DNA from 4 places in the Romboutsia sp. 1001285H_161024_C4 genome. Region 4 is predicted to be linked to each of the others. Evidence: riboswitches for the same ligand, from Rfam matches in the RefSeq annotation. Region 4 holds a riboswitch; each other region holds the start of a gene.
The links. Region 4 has a riboswitch for cyclic di-GMP ahead of I1959_RS11160 (SpaA isopeptide-forming pilin-related protein). Riboswitches for the same ligand answer to the same signal wherever they lie in the genome.
Positions count from the first base shown of each region.

Region 1: linked by a shared signal. The riboswitch ahead of I1959_RS08620 (NPCBM/NEW2 domain-containing protein) and the one ahead of I1959_RS11160 (SpaA isopeptide-forming pilin-related protein) in region 4 are both predicted to bind cyclic di-GMP.
Region 2: linked by a shared signal. The riboswitch ahead of I1959_RS01295 (flagellar basal body protein) and the one ahead of I1959_RS11160 (SpaA isopeptide-forming pilin-related protein) in region 4 are both predicted to bind cyclic di-GMP.
Region 3: linked by a shared signal. The riboswitch ahead of I1959_RS03680 (cell wall-binding repeat-containing protein) and the one ahead of I1959_RS11160 (SpaA isopeptide-forming pilin-related protein) in region 4 are both predicted to bind cyclic di-GMP.

Region 1 covers NZ_JADNAJ010000004.1:94,091-98,387, reverse strand. Annotated here, with positions in the region: gene I1959_RS08625 (SagB/ThcOx family dehydrogenase) at 1-672, opposite strand, end outside; cyclic di-GMP riboswitch class I at 931-1,017, shown strand; gene I1959_RS08620 (NPCBM/NEW2 domain-containing protein) at 1,228-4,297, shown strand, end outside.
Region 2 covers NZ_JADNAJ010000001.1:243,733-248,029, reverse strand. Annotated here, with positions in the region: gene fliF (flagellar basal-body MS-ring/collar protein FliF) at 1-329, opposite strand, end outside; gene fliE (flagellar hook-basal body complex protein FliE) at 352-669, opposite strand; gene flgC (flagellar basal body rod protein FlgC) at 685-1,089, opposite strand; gene I1959_RS01295 (flagellar basal body protein) at 1,094-1,417, opposite strand; cyclic di-GMP riboswitch class I at 1,871-1,952, opposite strand; gene I1959_RS01290 (CDP-glycerol glycerophosphotransferase family protein) at 2,836-4,297, opposite strand, start outside.
Region 3 covers NZ_JADNAJ010000002.1:24,799-29,095, forward strand. Annotated here, with positions in the region: gene I1959_RS03670 (cell wall-binding repeat-containing protein) at 1-1,247, shown strand, start outside; gene I1959_RS03675 (hypothetical protein) at 1,445-1,693, shown strand; cyclic di-GMP riboswitch class II at 1,928-2,011, shown strand; gene I1959_RS03680 (cell wall-binding repeat-containing protein) at 2,081-4,297, shown strand, end outside.
Region 4 covers NZ_JADNAJ010000006.1:87,300-91,596, forward strand. Annotated here, with positions in the region: gene I1959_RS11160 (SpaA isopeptide-forming pilin-related protein) at 1-2,424, opposite strand, end outside; cyclic di-GMP riboswitch class II at 2,497-2,580, opposite strand; cyclic di-GMP riboswitch class II at 2,730-2,813, opposite strand; cyclic di-GMP riboswitch class II at 2,963-3,045, opposite strand; gene I1959_RS11165 (tetratricopeptide repeat protein) at 3,142-4,284, opposite strand.

The DNA.
Region 1 (4,297 bases), on a different contig from region 4:
ATATATTCCGATAGCACAAGTCCCGTAATTAAGAGATTCTGATGCTATGTAAAGATTCTGGCAAACATGTCCAATATCTATAAGTATTTTCTTATGAGCAGTTATACTAAATCTATGTTCACTTCTATATGGAATACAACTCCAAGCAAACACAACGGCACTTTTAGATACGAAACCTTGAACAAAAGGTTGGTTTGGAGTTGCTTTATCTATTTCATCATCTATATTGCTTAAAGTCTTTATAAATAAAAGTTTATGTTCTAAAGGTAAATATCTGTAAACTCCACTCTTTAAACCATCAACATTATTTATTATTAAATATGTTTCAAATGGGTGAGTGCAACCAGCAGAAGGTACAGTTCTTAAGGCACTAAATTTATCTTTTACAGTTTGGATTCCTTGAGTAGCCCATAGTAAATACGAAAGTTCAGATAAATTTATTTTTTCATCACTATATTTTCTTATACTTCTTCTATCATTTATACAATCTAGTACGTTAGGTTTAACTAAAATGTCTTTGCTTACAGGAGGTAACTCTATTAAATTAGAATTTGAATCATATTCTTTTTGGAAAGAAGGAGCGGGTATTCCTTTTTGTTTATCCGTTTTTATCTGTTTTAGTATTTCAAAATCAGCTTTGAAAAATTCTCTGTTTTGTGCAATTTTATCCATAGATGTCTCCTTATTAAAATGTATAAATTTTTACACTTATTATACCATATATATAAATATAAGTGGAAAAAGCCTAAATGGTAAAAATTTCATATTAGAAGCTTAATTACAGATAAAAATTAATAAATATTTTTGTGTAGTAATAATTAATATTTGCTTTAATAGAATATATTCAAAAATATATTAAAATTATTTTAAATTAAAAAAAACTATTTTAATTTATAAAAAATTATGTATAATTAATATAGATGACTAAAAATTACATATTAGCAAACCTAGAGAAATCTAGCGACGCAAAGCTAAAGGGGCTAAGGTAAAATTAGACTATGCCAGCCAGTTGCCAAAGAATTGATATTCTTTGTTTTTATAGAGTTATCTTATGATATAATTGTAAGATTGTTTTATAATGTTTACTTTAGATGGCAACTACCCTTTATAAAGGGTAGTTTTTTATTTAATAAAAACAACTATAGCTCTATAGCAAGACTATATTTTGAAATTTGGGGTAAAATATTTAGTTATTGTAAATTCATATAATATAAGAGGGAGAATATTATGAAGAAAAAGATAGCATCAATATTGGCCATATCTGTTATAGCAACAAACAGCACACCTGCTTTAAATGTTTTTGCTAACGAAGTAATAAAGGAAAAAGCATTAGCGATAGAGGAACAAGTTTCTAAAAGTATGACAGTTAGTGATTTTAAAATTAAGAACAATCCTAACTTCGCTAAGTATAATGAACTTTATAGAGTTGAGATACAGTCTATAACAAACAATGGAAGAAGTTACCCAGGAACTAAGATAGAAAATGCTATAGATGGAAAACTTAATACACATTGGGAAACATACACTAGAAATACAAATGAATTTAAAAATGAAGTAATTGTGGAGTTTAAAGATATAGCCGAGATAAATAGATTAGCTTATGCTACAAGACAAGACGGGGCTAAAGGTAAAGGATATCCTACTAGTGCAGAGATATATGTTTCAGAGAGTGAAATAGGTGAAGATTTTAAACTAGCAGGAAAAATAGAAGGAAGTAAAGTTACAGGTGGAATGGTTGAATTTAAATTTGATACTGTAAGAGCAAAGAGAGTTAAATTCAAATTCGTAGAAGCACATGACGAGTGGGCAAGTGCCGCAGAGTTTTGGTTCTATAAAGAGGATAGAATTCTAGATAAGATGGAAAGATTATTTACTAATGCAAACATGAATGAAGTAAGTAAAGAGTTTGCAACTCCTGAAGCATTAAACACTTTAGAGAAAGAAACTGAAGGACATCCATTCCGCGATAGCTTTAAAGAATATATAGATAATGCAAGACTTGTTCTAGAGAACAAAGAGGTTAACTTTATTGAAACTAAAGTATCTAAGTTATTAGGGTATGGAACTGAAAACCAAAAAGCTTATGATGACAAGTTTATGTTAGGTAAAGACCACATCGTTAATACACAAGTAAATGGTGGAACTTACTCTACAACAAAAATAGAATATATGTATGATGGTGACCCTAATACACATTGGGAAACAAACAGAAGCAATGGTAATGGTTTCACTAATGAAGTGGTATTCACTTTTGATGAAATAGAACAACTTGATAGAATAGCATTATTACCTAGAAGCGGAAATCAAAAAGGATTTCCTACTAAGTATGAAATATATGCTTCAGAAACTTCTCAAGGGGATACATTCAAATTAGTTTCTAGCGGTACTGCAGAAGTTACTAAAGACTTCATGCAATTTAAATTTAACCCAACAAACTTTAAGAGACTGAAGTTTGTATTTAAAGAGTGCCATGAAAATAGACCATTCATATCAGAAGCTAGGTTCTATAAAGAAGATGCTTTATCAGAGAAAATGGATAAACTATTTACAGACAGTAATAAGAATACAGTAAACCCTGATTTTGGGACTTTAGAGAAACTTACTGCTTTAGAGAATGAAGCGAAGGCACATCCTTTATACAGTAAGTTCAAAGAAGATTTAGATGATGCTAAACTTGTATTAGAAGGTAACGAGGTAACTTATGCAGATGCTAAAGTTTCGAAGTTTAAAGCTTTTGGAACTCCAGAGTTAGCAGAGTATGATAAGACTTATAAGATAGATAATAGTCATATAAAGAATATAACTACTAACGGTAGACATTGGTCAAATCAAACTATAGATAAAGCTATAGATGGTGATCCTAACACTAATTGGCATTCTGATGCTAGAAATAGCGAAACTCATACAAACGAAGTTATAATGACTTTAGACCAAATAAGAACTTTAGATAGAATAGTATATTATTCTCCGAGAGATAGAGGTTTCGCAGAGAAGTTCGATATCTATACTTCTAAGACTAGTGAAGGAGACACATTTACTAAAGTAACTAGTGGTAGTGCTTCAAGAACTGGAGACTCTATATCTATAAAGTTTAATCCAACTCAAGCTAGAAGAGTTAAGTTTGTTTATAAGCAAGGATATGAAGGTTGGGCTTTAGCGTCAGAGTTCGGATTATATAAACAAGACCAAACTCTAGATAAAATACAAAGGTTATTCACTGATGATACTATGTCTAAAGTAAGTGAAGAGTTTGATACAGTTGATAAATTAAAAGCTTTAGAGAACGAATGTAGTACACACCCATTCTTTGAAGACTTTAAAGAGGACTTATACAATGCAAGAGTTCTAATAGAACAAGGCAAGGTAGAGAGTTCTGTTGCTACAAGTAAGAAGTTTAATCATCTGGATAATGCGGAGTATGTAAAACAATTTAGAATACCTTACGAGAATATAAAGAGTATAAGTAATAATGCAGGGCAATATCTACAACAGCATATAAATAACGCGGTTGATGGTAATGTAGACACTTACTGGGAGACTAATAGAGGAAACGATAAAGAATGGTCTAATGAAGTAACTATAGAATTCAAACAACCTATAACTGTAGACAGAATAGCTTATGGTGCTAGACAGTCAGATAGAAAAGGATTTTTAGAGGAATTCGAGATATATGGTTCTAACGCTACTAAAGGTGATAACTTCCAATTAGTGGCTACAGGTAGAGCAGACAGTACTTCTGGTTTAGTTGAAGCTAAATTCAAACCTACAACATTTAAGAGAATGAAATTAAAGTGGGTTAAAAGTAACCAAAACTGGGCTACACTAAACGAAATAATGTTCTTTAAGAGAGATATAGTTTCAGATAAAGTTAATAACTTATTTACAAATGAATTAAAGAATGAGTTAAACCCAGAATTCAATTCATTAGAAGCTATTGAAGCTTTAGAGAAAGAAGTTAAAACACACCCATTAAAAGTAGAACTTATGGAAAGTATAGACATGGCTAAAGATTTAATTAAATCTCCTGATAAGAATAAAGGTCATGTTTATGAATTAGAAAGCAGAGGAGACGCTATAAAGGAAAGTCAAAAGAGAAAGGTATGGAATTTCAGAGATTGGCAACCTACAGGTTTAGCAGTTAAGTCAGGTGAAAAGATAACTGTGTATGTTGATACAGAAACAGGCGACCCAGTACCTAACTTAGTATTTAAACAAATGGATAGTAGACATAACGGTTTAGCAGATATAAGATTAACTAGAGGTAAGAACGAAATTACAATACCTGAGGTCGAAGTAA
Region 2 (4,297 bases), on a different contig from region 4:
GAACCATTTGAAACTTTTCCAGATAGTTCAAGTCTTAACTTATCTACCTGATCTTTAGGTACATATATACTATCGCCCTCTATTTTCGTTTCAATTTTTTCTTTTTCTAGTTCTTTAGTTATAACAGATGCATCATTTGAATCTAAACCTGAGAAAAGAACATCATATTTATTATCATTTTTATACTTAATTCCAAATATTATAGCTAATATAATTGCAATCACTCCAACTATAATGGCTATTTTCTTTTCTTTTCTCATTTCCTTAAATTTTTCTTTTCTTGTTTTTATAAAATCTTTTATTTTTTCTATTATCTCTTTAAAATTCATCTATCTGCTCCTTATTAAGGAATTACAATTGCACTCTATTAATTTCTTGGTAAGCATCATATAACTTATTTCTAATCTCAATCATAAGTTGCACTGACATTTGAGATTCTTGTGCTGATAGCATAACATCATGCATAGAAACATCTTCACCTTTTATAAGCGCTTCTATCTTTTCATTTGAATTTATAATACTATCATTTACCTTACCTATAGCATTCTTTATAACATCTTCAAATTGCTTGTCTGGCTTTTCATTTCCTTTAACTTTATATGTAGTCTTATTATTAATAGCATTAGAGAATATATCAGAATTAATATTTATATTACTTATTCCTGTCATTTAACCACCTACTTTCTATCTACCTATCTCTAAAGCTTTAGATATCATATTTTTTTGAGCATTTAAAGTATCTACATTAGATTCATAAGCTCTCGATGCACTTATAAGATCTGACATTTCAGCTAATAAATCTACATTTGGATATTCTACATATCCATCTTTGTCTGCATCAGGATGATTCGGTTCATATATTTTTCTGAGAGGAGATTTATCTTCTTCAATCTTTTTTGTTTTAACTCCTAACATCCCTAATTTTTCATCATAATTTTCTTCAAAGGTAGCTACTTTTCTCCTATATGCTCCTCCATTTTTAGTTCTTGTAGTCTGCATATTAGCAACATTTGAAGATATTATATCCATTCTCATACGTTCTGCTGTCAGACCACTTGCACTAATTCTCATACCACTAAAAACACTCATTTATTTACCTCCCAGATATTATACTTTTTGTCATAGCGATTTTTATATTTGTAAGACTTACTAACGCATTATATTCTAATGTCGTAGCTGCTTGATTAACCTTCTCATGTTCAATATCAACGTTATTCCCATCTTCTCTGACCACAGATTCCTTATCAATCTTTAACTTTATACTAGGAATTTCTAGTTTATTCTTCAAAGTATCTTCGAAACTAACATACTTTCTTTTATACCCTGGAGTATTTATGTTAGCAATATTTTCTGCAATGGCATTACTCCTTAAATGTGTAGCATCTAATCCCATTTTCATTAAATTATAGATTTCCATATTACTCTCCTCCATTAATTTTATAAATCAAAAAACCACTCTCTAAAGAGTAATTTTGTATACTACATAGCATACTATCATTGCTAGAATTTGATTATTTTTTATATAAAATTAAATCAATATATTTATTATTTGTTTCCTTATATTTAATTTTTTTACTATTTTAATTATAAACTTTTACTTATTTTTTTCTATATAATTTATACTATTACATAATTTTTCCTATAATAAAAAATGTAAAATACATAATGAACTTTAATAATTTAATTGAATTATTAGATTTATTAAAATATTATTTCTTCAAAAAAAAATAACTCTAAAGAGAGTTATATAATATCAGCGTCGATAAATAGAGATGCATAATTTGGACACAAACAATCAAAATAATTTATATATTATTCATAATTCTCCAAAATTATAAACCTTATATATCGAAAACAAAAACACACAGTTTTTTGCAACTGGCTAGCATAGTTTCTACTTTAGCTCCTATAGTTTTGCGTCACTAGATTTCTCTAGCTTGCTATTTTGTTTTTCGTTCTTTTTTTACACTTTTCGACATTTTTTTCCATACACTAAATATTATAGTATAATTACCATTTAATCAAGTTTTTATTTGTATTTTCTTACTATTTTTTTTCAAACTAATATTAAAAATATATTTAAACTTATTGGTTAAATCGCAAAGTGTAATTTTATTTTATATTATACGGCTGATATAATTAGAACTTTATATTTTTTATTAAAATAATACAAATTATATATTAGATAACAAACTCTATAACACTAAAAATTTTTAACTTAAACATCCTTATTCAGATTAATTTATAAATATTATAAATTTAGATAATATTCCTATTTTTTTCAATTATGACTGTAGTTTTATTTATAAATTCAAAATATTAAAATTAGAAAATTTACTTTATTTATATCTATATTAGTTCCTAAAGATATTTTTGATATAAATATTGATTTAATACTCAATTATATTAATAAAATTTCTTATGATACTTATCTACCTTATTAATAAATCAAAGCTTATTATAGTAATAAAATGTATATTAAAGTTAGTTTTTACTTAGATAAATTTTATAACATTTGCAACATTAAAATTTATTCTTTCTTTAAAGAAAATTTAATATTGTGTTCATATAATATTATAAAAATTCATAATTTTGAAAAATGATTAAAGACTTTAGTAGTAATTTAACTACTTTTAATTTAGATTTATTTTATGAACTTATCGGGATATGTGTAAAACTATTAATTATTATAAATACTCTTATAGTTAAATTTATATACCTGTATTAATTAATACTTAATATTTTTAATAATAAAATACAAAAAGTCTTGTAAAAATAGTTACTTAATATAATAAGTTATTCATGACTTTTTGTATTTAATATCATTGTGAAATTTTAAAAATAATTATTTTCAATACACTGCTTTATATGTTTGTGAACTTGTTCTCCACAACTACCATCAATATTTGAAAGAACAGTATTTAGTGCATTAATTCTATTATCTTTTTTGTAATCTTTTTTATTGACTACTAAATCTATAAATTTATCTACAGTCATTTCATCTTCACCAACTATATAATTAGAAAATATATCAAATACTTTTTCATGATAGTATTCTCTGTTTAATTCTATGTCATATATTAAAACAGGTTTTCCTGTAGCCATATATTCAATTAATACAGAAGACCTATCTGTTATTAGTGCATCAGATATTTGAAAAGCTTCGTAATAACTAGGTGAATTATCAATAATTATATTTTCTGTATTTTTTGCTGAGCTTAATAACTCTTTATATCTTTTATAGCATTCTGGGGCTCTTGATTTAACATATGAAAGCTCTAGAGGGTGAGGTCTATATATTAATCCATAGTTTAAATCATTTCTAATTTTATTAAAGACTTCTTCAACTTCATCTAATACTTTATCTCTTCCATTTATAACTTTCATTAAGTTTGTAGTCCATAAAAATACCTTTTTACCTTTAAATTTATTTTTATAATATTCATTTGTAGTATTTGATTTTAGACTACTAACTAAAGCATCAAATTTAGGTGACCCAAGAGGCAATAATTTCTCTCTAGCTACCCCACTATATTCTGCAATGTCTGCAAATGCATAAGATTGTACAACAACTTTATCAAATTCTCTTGTTCCTATAAATGAGTAAAAATCTTTATAAAATGAAATTGGATAAGTACCTAATATTCCATAAGTAACATATACTAGCATATCTGTATATTTTTTTAAATTATAAGAAAAATAGTTGCTATCTACTCTAGTAGCATTATTATATTCATCATATTGATTGTGTATATATATAACATCTGGACTAATTTTTTCTAAATCAAATGTTTTATAATCAGTAATAGGTACATATTTAGGCAACATATCACCTTCATATGTAAATATAGCGTCTATATTCCCATTTCTATTATAAATTAACTTATAATATGGAATTGGTACTACATAGCAATTACAATTTTCATCTTCTTTAGCTTCTTTCCAAATACTTTCAAGACTATTCCACATAGATGCATTGTATGGCATAAAAACAATATTATATTTTCCCTTAATATTTTTATTTATAATATCTATCATATCATTTATCATATTAATAATTTCTTGGCAATCATAAAGTGTATCTGTATCTTTTGTTTTATTTAGATTTTTTAATTTTTCTAATATACTATTTGATAGATTATAAAGTCTATCGTCACATTTTTTAGCGTTTTCAAAGCTATTTTTAACTGTATTAATAGCTTGTATACAAATTTCAGACATAAACTCATAGTCTGTATTTAAATTTTTAATTATGTAAGAAATACCTTCTATTGAGGTTTTTAAAATTTCTATTATT
Region 3 (4,297 bases), on a different contig from region 4:
ATGAATTCGTTGTAACAGTAAAGAATGTTGATGAAATAGATGTAAATGAATTATTTGACGGAGTAAGACTTACTTCAAAAGGTATGGAATTAGTAAAAGCTATGAATGATAAAGCTCTAACGTTTGTATTATCTGATTTACCAGATTTACCAGGATTTAATCCAGAGGGAGATGCTTTAACAAGATTAGATATAACTGTAAAAAAAGGTTCTTATGTTGTTGGAAAAACAACTATAGCAGGTGAATTCCACACAATGAAAGACTTTAAAGCAGTATTAGAAAATAAAGATACACTATTAGTTGGATCATTAGCAGGAGATGATAGATTTGCTACTTCTATAAAAGTAAGTAAAGAAGGATTTGAAGATGGAACAGCTAATGCAGTAGTATTAGTTGGACAAGATGCAATAGTAGATGGATTAGCAGCATCACCATTAGCAGCTAAAGAAAAAGCTCCAATATTATTATCTCAAAAAGCAGGAGTAACTCCTGAAGTAGAAGCTGAAATGTTAAGAGTTCTTGGAATAAATGGATTAGCAGGAAAGACTATATACATAGTAGGTGGAGAGAGCCAAATATCTAAAGAAGCTGAAGCAAAATTAGCTAAATTAGGAACAAAAGTAGAAAGAATATCAGGAGATGACAGATATGCTACATCTTTAGCTATAGCTGAAAAAGTTGTAGAGGGAGAAAAAGCAGGAGCTGAAAAGCCTGCATTCGTAGTTGGTGGAAACGGTGAAGTAGATGCAATGAGTATAGCCGCATATGCTGCACAAACAAAATCTCCAATAGTAGTAACAAATAAAGCTGCTATAACTAAAGAAGCTAAAGAATTTATGGCTAAGAGAGATATGACAATAGTTGGTGGAACTAGTTCAGTATCTGATGAAGTTAAAGCTGAATTAGACGCTATGGATGATGTTAAAAACAATGTAGAAAGATTATCAGGAGCTGATAGACAAGGAACTAACGCTGCTGTTATAAACAAGTTCTATAATGATAAGACTACAAATGCATTTGTAGCTAAAGATGGATACGGAGTAGGAAAGAGCCATTTAATAGATGCTTTAACTGCAGCTCCTTTAGCAGGAAGCCAAAATGCTCCAATAGTATTAGCTACAAATAACTTATCAGTAGATCAAAAAGAAACTGCTGAATTAAAGTTAACAGGTGTTAAGAAGATAGTTCAAATAGGACAAGGAATAGCAAACACTGTAATAGAAAAGATAGTTGAAATAGTAAAATAATTAAAGTGTTAATATAGATAGAACCTACCTCATGAGAGGTAGGTTTTTTATTATAAAGCCTAAACAATAAATTAAATAACTGTTATGATATAATATATTCAATTAAATAATGTAACACAAAAGGGATTATATAAGGAAAAATTAAATGAGGGAAAAAGTATTACCTAGAAGAAAAAGATAATCCAAAAGCAAGTAACATGAAATTGGGATTAGAAGAAATAGTGATAGATGATGTAGTAGTTGGAGATAAGGTAACTACTATAAAAGGAAAGAATTTTACAGATAGTAGTCATGTGTACGTAAATGATAAGAAAGTAGAAACTAAAAGAATAGATTATGATACTTTAGAGATTGATAATGTAGATGGTATAAAAAAAGTATGTGTCAAGCAACTTGGTAGATATGATGGAGAACTTGGAAGCACAAATGAATATATCGTTAAATAAAAGAGCCTTAAATGGGCTCTTTTTTAATGAGTATAATGTAATATAATTAATTAGCATTAAAATAAAAATTAGGGGTACATATTTAGTATTATTAATGAAATAGTCGAATAAAATAAATAAATAATGTCGAAAAATAAGCGAAAATGTCGCTTGAAATAGGTTGATATCGAAATTATTATGAAATATAATGAATATGAATAAAAATTATTTATTAATAAAATAAATTTATTGTGAATCATATGCAGAAACGTTGAAATATAATCTGTACATGGGCACTTAGATTATATGGAGTTAGTAGTGCAACCGGCTAAATTTGATTCTAGGGGTATATCTAGAAATATTTTTAGTCTATTTTTATGAAAAAATATAAAAATAAGGAGATTAAAAATGAATAAACAAGCAGTAAAGTTTATTAAAACAAAAAAAGCATTAGCAATAGGGTTAACAGCTAGTATAGTATCTACAACATTAGCACCAACATTTGCAGATACAACTAAAGATAAAGTGTTAGCAGGGAATGACAGATACAAAACAGCAACAGCCGTATCTAATGAAGGATGGAAAAGTGCTAAAGAAGTAGTAATAGTAAATTCTAGTAAAGTAGCAGATGCACTTAGTGCAACACCATTTGCAACTCAAAAAGATGCACCAATACTTTTATCTAAAAAAGACACATTAGGGGAAGATACAAAGGCTGAATTAGCTAGATTAAAAGCAGAAAAAGTATATATAATAGGTGGAGAAAACTCAGTAAGCCCAAAAGTAGTAGAAGAATTAAAAGCTATGAACATAGCTGTTGATAGAATAAAAGGTGAAGATAGATACGATACTTCATTAGAAGTAGCAAAAGCTATAGATAAAGCTAAAAATATAGAAGAAGTAACAGTAGTAAGTGGAAATAAAGGACTTCCAGATGCTATAAGTGTAGCACCAGCAGTAGGGGATAAAAATATGCCAGTGATACTATCATCTACAGATAGCCTTGGAAAAAGTGAAGAATGGATAAAATCTCAAGGAATAAAAAAATCTTATGTAGTAGGTGGAGTAGTTAGCGATAAAGTAATGAACAAACTACCTAATGCAGAAAGAATAGCAGGAGAAGATAGACACGAAACAAATGCAAAAGTTATAGATAAGTTCTACAGTGATGTAGAAGTTGAAAATGTGTTCTATGCTAAAAGTGGAATGGGAAATGAAGATCATTTAGTAGATGCTTTAGCAGTTGGACCATTAGCAGCTAAGAAAGATTCACCAGTTGTAATACTTGGAAACAAATTACATACAGCACAAGAAGATGCAATAGCTAGAAAAAAAGTTAAAGAAATGGTACAAGTAGGACAAGGAATAAATGAAAACTCTAAAAAAGCATTAAAAGACACTCAAATAAGAGAAACTTTTGTAGTTAAGACAGTAGCTGAATTAGAAGAAGCTTTGAAGAAAGCTAATCATCACGATGTTATAGAATTTAGACCAACATCAACAATAACTCAGGATTTAACTATAAATAGTGACAAGCTTTTAGAAGTTAAATTCTTTGGAAAATATAGCGGAAAAATAACTGTTAAAGCTAGTAGATCTACTGTTGTTGTAGACAAAGATGCTACATTAAAAAATATTGTAGTTGAAGGAAGTGGAGTTGTAGTTGAAAACAACGGAACTATAGAAGGATTTAAACCAGCAGGTGATACAGTATTAGAAGGAAATAAACCAAACCCACCATCAACTGGAGGAGGCGGAGGAAGTACAACTCCAAGACCACCACAAGATACAACAAAGCCTCGTGTATTAAAATCAAATACAAATGAAAAAGCAGTAGTATTAGAGTTTAATGAAAATATAAATAGCAATGTAGATGATATATCAAAAGAAATAAGCGTAATATCAAAAAACGATGCTACTAGCAAAACAAGTATAGAGAAAACAGCATATATAAAAGAAAATAAATTAGTAGTATTATTTAGCGAAAAATTAGAACAAGGTAGTACTATAAAAGTAAATGCTGATGCTATAAAAGATGACAGTAACAACAAAAATGAAGCAATTGAAATAGAATATAAAGAGAATAAAGAATTAAAACTAGAAAATATAGAATTTAAAAAGGATATTCATAAAATAACTGAATATGGTGTATTTGTAAATCCTAGAACAGTTTTAGATGTAGAACAAGTAGGAGAGAATGATGTATATAAGCTAGATGGAGCTAATTTAACAACAGAATTTAGTGCTCTAGGTGATAAGGTATATTATGATGAAACTGGAAGAACAGTAAATACTGGTTTTGTAAACTTTACTGATGTGGTTGATCAAATTATATATATTGAAACAGGAGCAGAAGATAGTGGATACAATGAAGGTAAAGATATTGCACTAGGAAGATTTGAGCTATATGGAAACCTAGAAGATGGAAGTGTTAATCCTGGAATAGTAAATGCTGAAGTTGACTATGCAAGAGAACACAAGAAGTTAAACTCACTAACAATACCGAAAAATCAATACCCTGGTAATATAAACGTATATGTTGTAAAGCCAGATGTAAAGCCTCTTATTGAATCAAAATATGATCCAGGAGTAGTATTAAAAGAAGAACAAAAAATTATCGATAAG
Region 4 (4,297 bases):
TTGGATTTCGAACTCTGTCCCTGGTAACACCTTACTTGTATCATCTTTATCTACTTTCTTTATTTCTACTTCTCCACTTGATTTATTCTCTGATTCATTTAACTTATTGTTAATTTTTTCAGTAGGAATTTCTTGCTTCTCATTTTCAAATACTAATTTTGCATCTTCCTTTTGATTAAACTTTATTTCGAAGTTTTGTACTTCATTTGTTAATATATATCCTTTGGATGCTTTTGTTTCTACTGCTTTATACTTTCCTGGCTTTAGACTTGCTCTTGCTATTCCGTCCTTTCCAGTTATTATCGTTGTTACCTTTTGCCCATCTTGTGTTTGTATTTCAAACTCTGTTCCTGGTAACACTTTACTTGTATTATCTTTATCTACTTTCTTTATTTCTACTTCTCCATTTGTTTTCTCATTTGTTATAGTTCCTATATTTTTAACAGTTCCTATATCACTTTTTTCTATAGTAAACTTTATGTCTTTTCCATCTACTGAATATCCCTCTGGAGCTTTTACTTCTTGTAAATAATATGTTCCTACATTATCTACATCTGATTTAATTAATCCATTCTCATCACTAGTTAATTTTCCTATAACTTTCTTATTAGAATCTTTTAGATTAAATATAGCTCCACTAAGCTTACTTTCCTTATTTTCACTATCAACTTTAATAGCTTCAAAAGCATATCCCTTTTTAGTTTCAACTTTATTACTTGGATTACCATTTATTTTAGCTATATTTGATACAGTTGTTCCATCTTTTACATTGCTAAAATCAGTATATATTTTTACTTCTAAATTTTCTTTGTAATTTATTTGTCCCTTATCATTGATAATATTGACTGTATTATTTGCTTTATCTATTTTACTAGAAAAAGCATCTGGAACTTCAACTTTTACGATCTTTACGTTCGGATCTAATTTATCTACTAAATCTATATATCCCTTTTGGAATACACCAAAACTCTCAAAGTTTATAGAATATACAACACTTTGGTCATCATCTTTTTCTAATTTAGTCTTATCAACAGATTTGTGAGCATTTATAGCTCCTGCATTGTATTCATATTTAACCGTATCATCAACACTATTTCTAGTTCCATTGTATGATAACTTTGCAGTATTTGAGTATGAATCTTCAACATTTGTAATCTTCATGTCGTAACAAACAATATAGTAATCATCTACGTTTCCAAAATTTATAGTTAAATTTCCATTATTAGTGTTTATTTTATCTTTAAATTGATCTGTTACCCACTCAAAGCTTTCATCTTTATTGTATTTACCTATACTTATACTGTCCTTTAAAAGTTCCATTCCTTTAGGTGTAAAGTCATTTAAAGTTACATTTTTAAGATTTGACCTATTTTCATTAATATCTATTCTATATCTTACATTTTCGTTCATAGATGCTACATTTTTACCTTCTGAATTTTTAGCAGAGGTATAACTATACTTACTTATAACATCTTTTGCTTCATTTTTTTGTTTTAATATAACAGTACTATTTAACTTACCATCGCTTTTATTAAATACTGCTGTATTCTTATAAGAACTCAAATTTTGAGTAATCTTTGTCTTATAAGTTACAATATATTTATCTTTAATATTTCCAAAGTTTATACTAAGCCTATTAGATGATTTGCTTATATTTAAGCTATCTGTGACATCTGTTTCTGCGCTATCTCTTTCTATTTTAATTACATTTACAGAACTTGGTATAAGCTCCATTCCTTCAGGCATATTATCTGTTAATACTGCATTTGATATATTTGAAAATTTCTCATTAACATATACTCTATATTGTTGAGTTTTTCCTAGTACTGGATAATATATATTTCCTACCGTATTTCCATCTGAATCTACATGGTCATAATTATTTATAGTTTTAAGAATCTGTCTATCTATTATAGGCTCTGTTTCATTAGATGGTTTTATAGCTATTTCTATGCTAGTAACTGGTTTTCCATCAACCCATACCTCTATCTTCTGATTATCTACTTCTTCCGTTTTATCTGCATATGCTGATACATTAACATATCCTCCTATTGCATCATAAACATCATCCCCAAAAGTTGCTACTACTTTATTACCTTCCATTTGTACACTTTTAAAATGCTCTGGGGGGAATTTAAAGCTAAATCTTTCAAGCCAACTAGGCATTTCAAATTCTATAGTATCACCTGGTTTTATACTCCCTGGACCATATTTAGACTTATACTCTAGTTTAAAATTCAATTTTTCTCCAGGCTCAATCTCTTTTTTATCACATGTTATAGATACTTCTATTGTATCCCCTTGATTATCTGTCTTAACTTCTTCAGCATACGCAAAATGTGTATTAATTAACACATTTATAACCATTAGTACTGACGTAAGTATCGATATTATTTTTTTTCCTAACTTGTATTTATTTTTCAATAAATTTCACCACCCTTTTTAAATCTTTTTATTTTAAAATAAAAAAGACTATTCAAGATAATGATGATTTATTATCTGAATAGTCGGTTGCACTATTAACTCCATATACCTCAAGTGCCCATATACAAGGTATACTTCTTCATTCCTATTTTTAGCTTATATGTATTTATGCCCTTTTAATAATTTTGCTTTGTGTGCATTTATGCTATATAAAATTGTTAGCTTTCATTTGATTTTCATTAATGTCTTATCAATAAACTTTTATTTTAAAATAAAAAAGACTATTCAAGATAATAATGATTTATTATCTGAATAGTCGGTTGCACTATTAACTCCATATACCTCAAGTGCCCATATACAAGGTATACTTCTTCATTCCTATTTTTAGCTTATATGTATTTATGTCCTTTTAATTATTTTAATTTGTTCGCATTTATGCTATATAAAATTGTTAGCTTTCATTTAATTTTCATTAATGTCTTATCAATAAACTTGTATCTTAAAATAAAAAAGACTATTCGAATAATATTTAAATATTATCTGAATAGTCGGTTGCACTATTAACTCCATATACCTCAAGTGCCCATATACAAGGTATACTTCTTCGCTCCTAATTTTAACTTTTGAATATAATTATATAATCTCAGTGATTTATTATACCCTTTAATTTAGTTAAAGTCAATTTTAGATTTTTTATAGTAAATTTTAACTTATTTTTTATCTATATTTATCAAGTTCTCTTAAACATGCCACTGTAATTTCATCTTGTGGATCTAATTCATAAGCTCTTTCTATATAATATATAGCATCATCTATATCACCTTTGTTTAGATATGCCATCCCTAAATTGCATAATATTTCTGGATCTTCTTTTATTTTAGCTGCTTGTTCAAAGTGTTCTATAGCTTTATCTATATTGAACATACTAGCTTCACAAAGGCCTAGTTCAACCATTGTATCTACTTGATGTGGTTTAGTTATAAGTATTTTTTCAAAATATTTCTTAGCTTCTTCAAATTCACCCATATTTTTATAAGCTAATCCTATCATAAATAATAAGTTCCACCAATCAGGATGATCTTGTTCAAGAGGTAATAATTTTTCTAGTCCTTCTTCACATTTTCCTTGGAATACTAAATTATAACCTTCTTCATATTGAACTTTAAAGTCCATCTTTCCTATATTTTCTTGAACCTCTGCCATTAAGTCTGCATCTAACCCTAATTTTTGTGCTTCTTCCCATATAACTCTAGCCTTTAAATATTGACCTTGATTGTAGTAATGGTATCCTAAATGATAGTAAGCTAAAGCAAAGTTTTCATCTAATTGTATAACCATTTCCAACTTTTCTAAGGCTTCTAATAAAAACTTATTCATAGCTTCTTTGTCCATATCTTTTTGATACTGCTTTGCTAGTTCCTGGCAAACTATTGAATAATGATATAATCCATCTATGTCATTTGGATACATACTTATCATAGCTTTTAAGTATATTAACGAATCAGTTATCTCACCAATATCAAAGTATTTTTTAGACATATAGCCCATATATTCTTTTATATTTATATTTACTTTTTTGATAAAAGCATCTAAAAATTTTCTGTATTCTTCATTATACTTAAATTGGCTATCAATACCCATTATATATATCATAGCATCTGCTATAGACATTGTATTTATCTTATCTTGTGCTGTCTTTTCTTTTATTCCTTTAACTAATACCTCATTTTTTATAGGTACATCTAATCCACCCTTAGGTATAGTGTAACCTTCTAAGTTAAATTCTCCACCATGTTTTATAGTTATAAAAGATAATTCTTCTGTTTTCTTTAATAAATACTTTTCTATTTTAAACTTCATTTTTTCCTCCTTT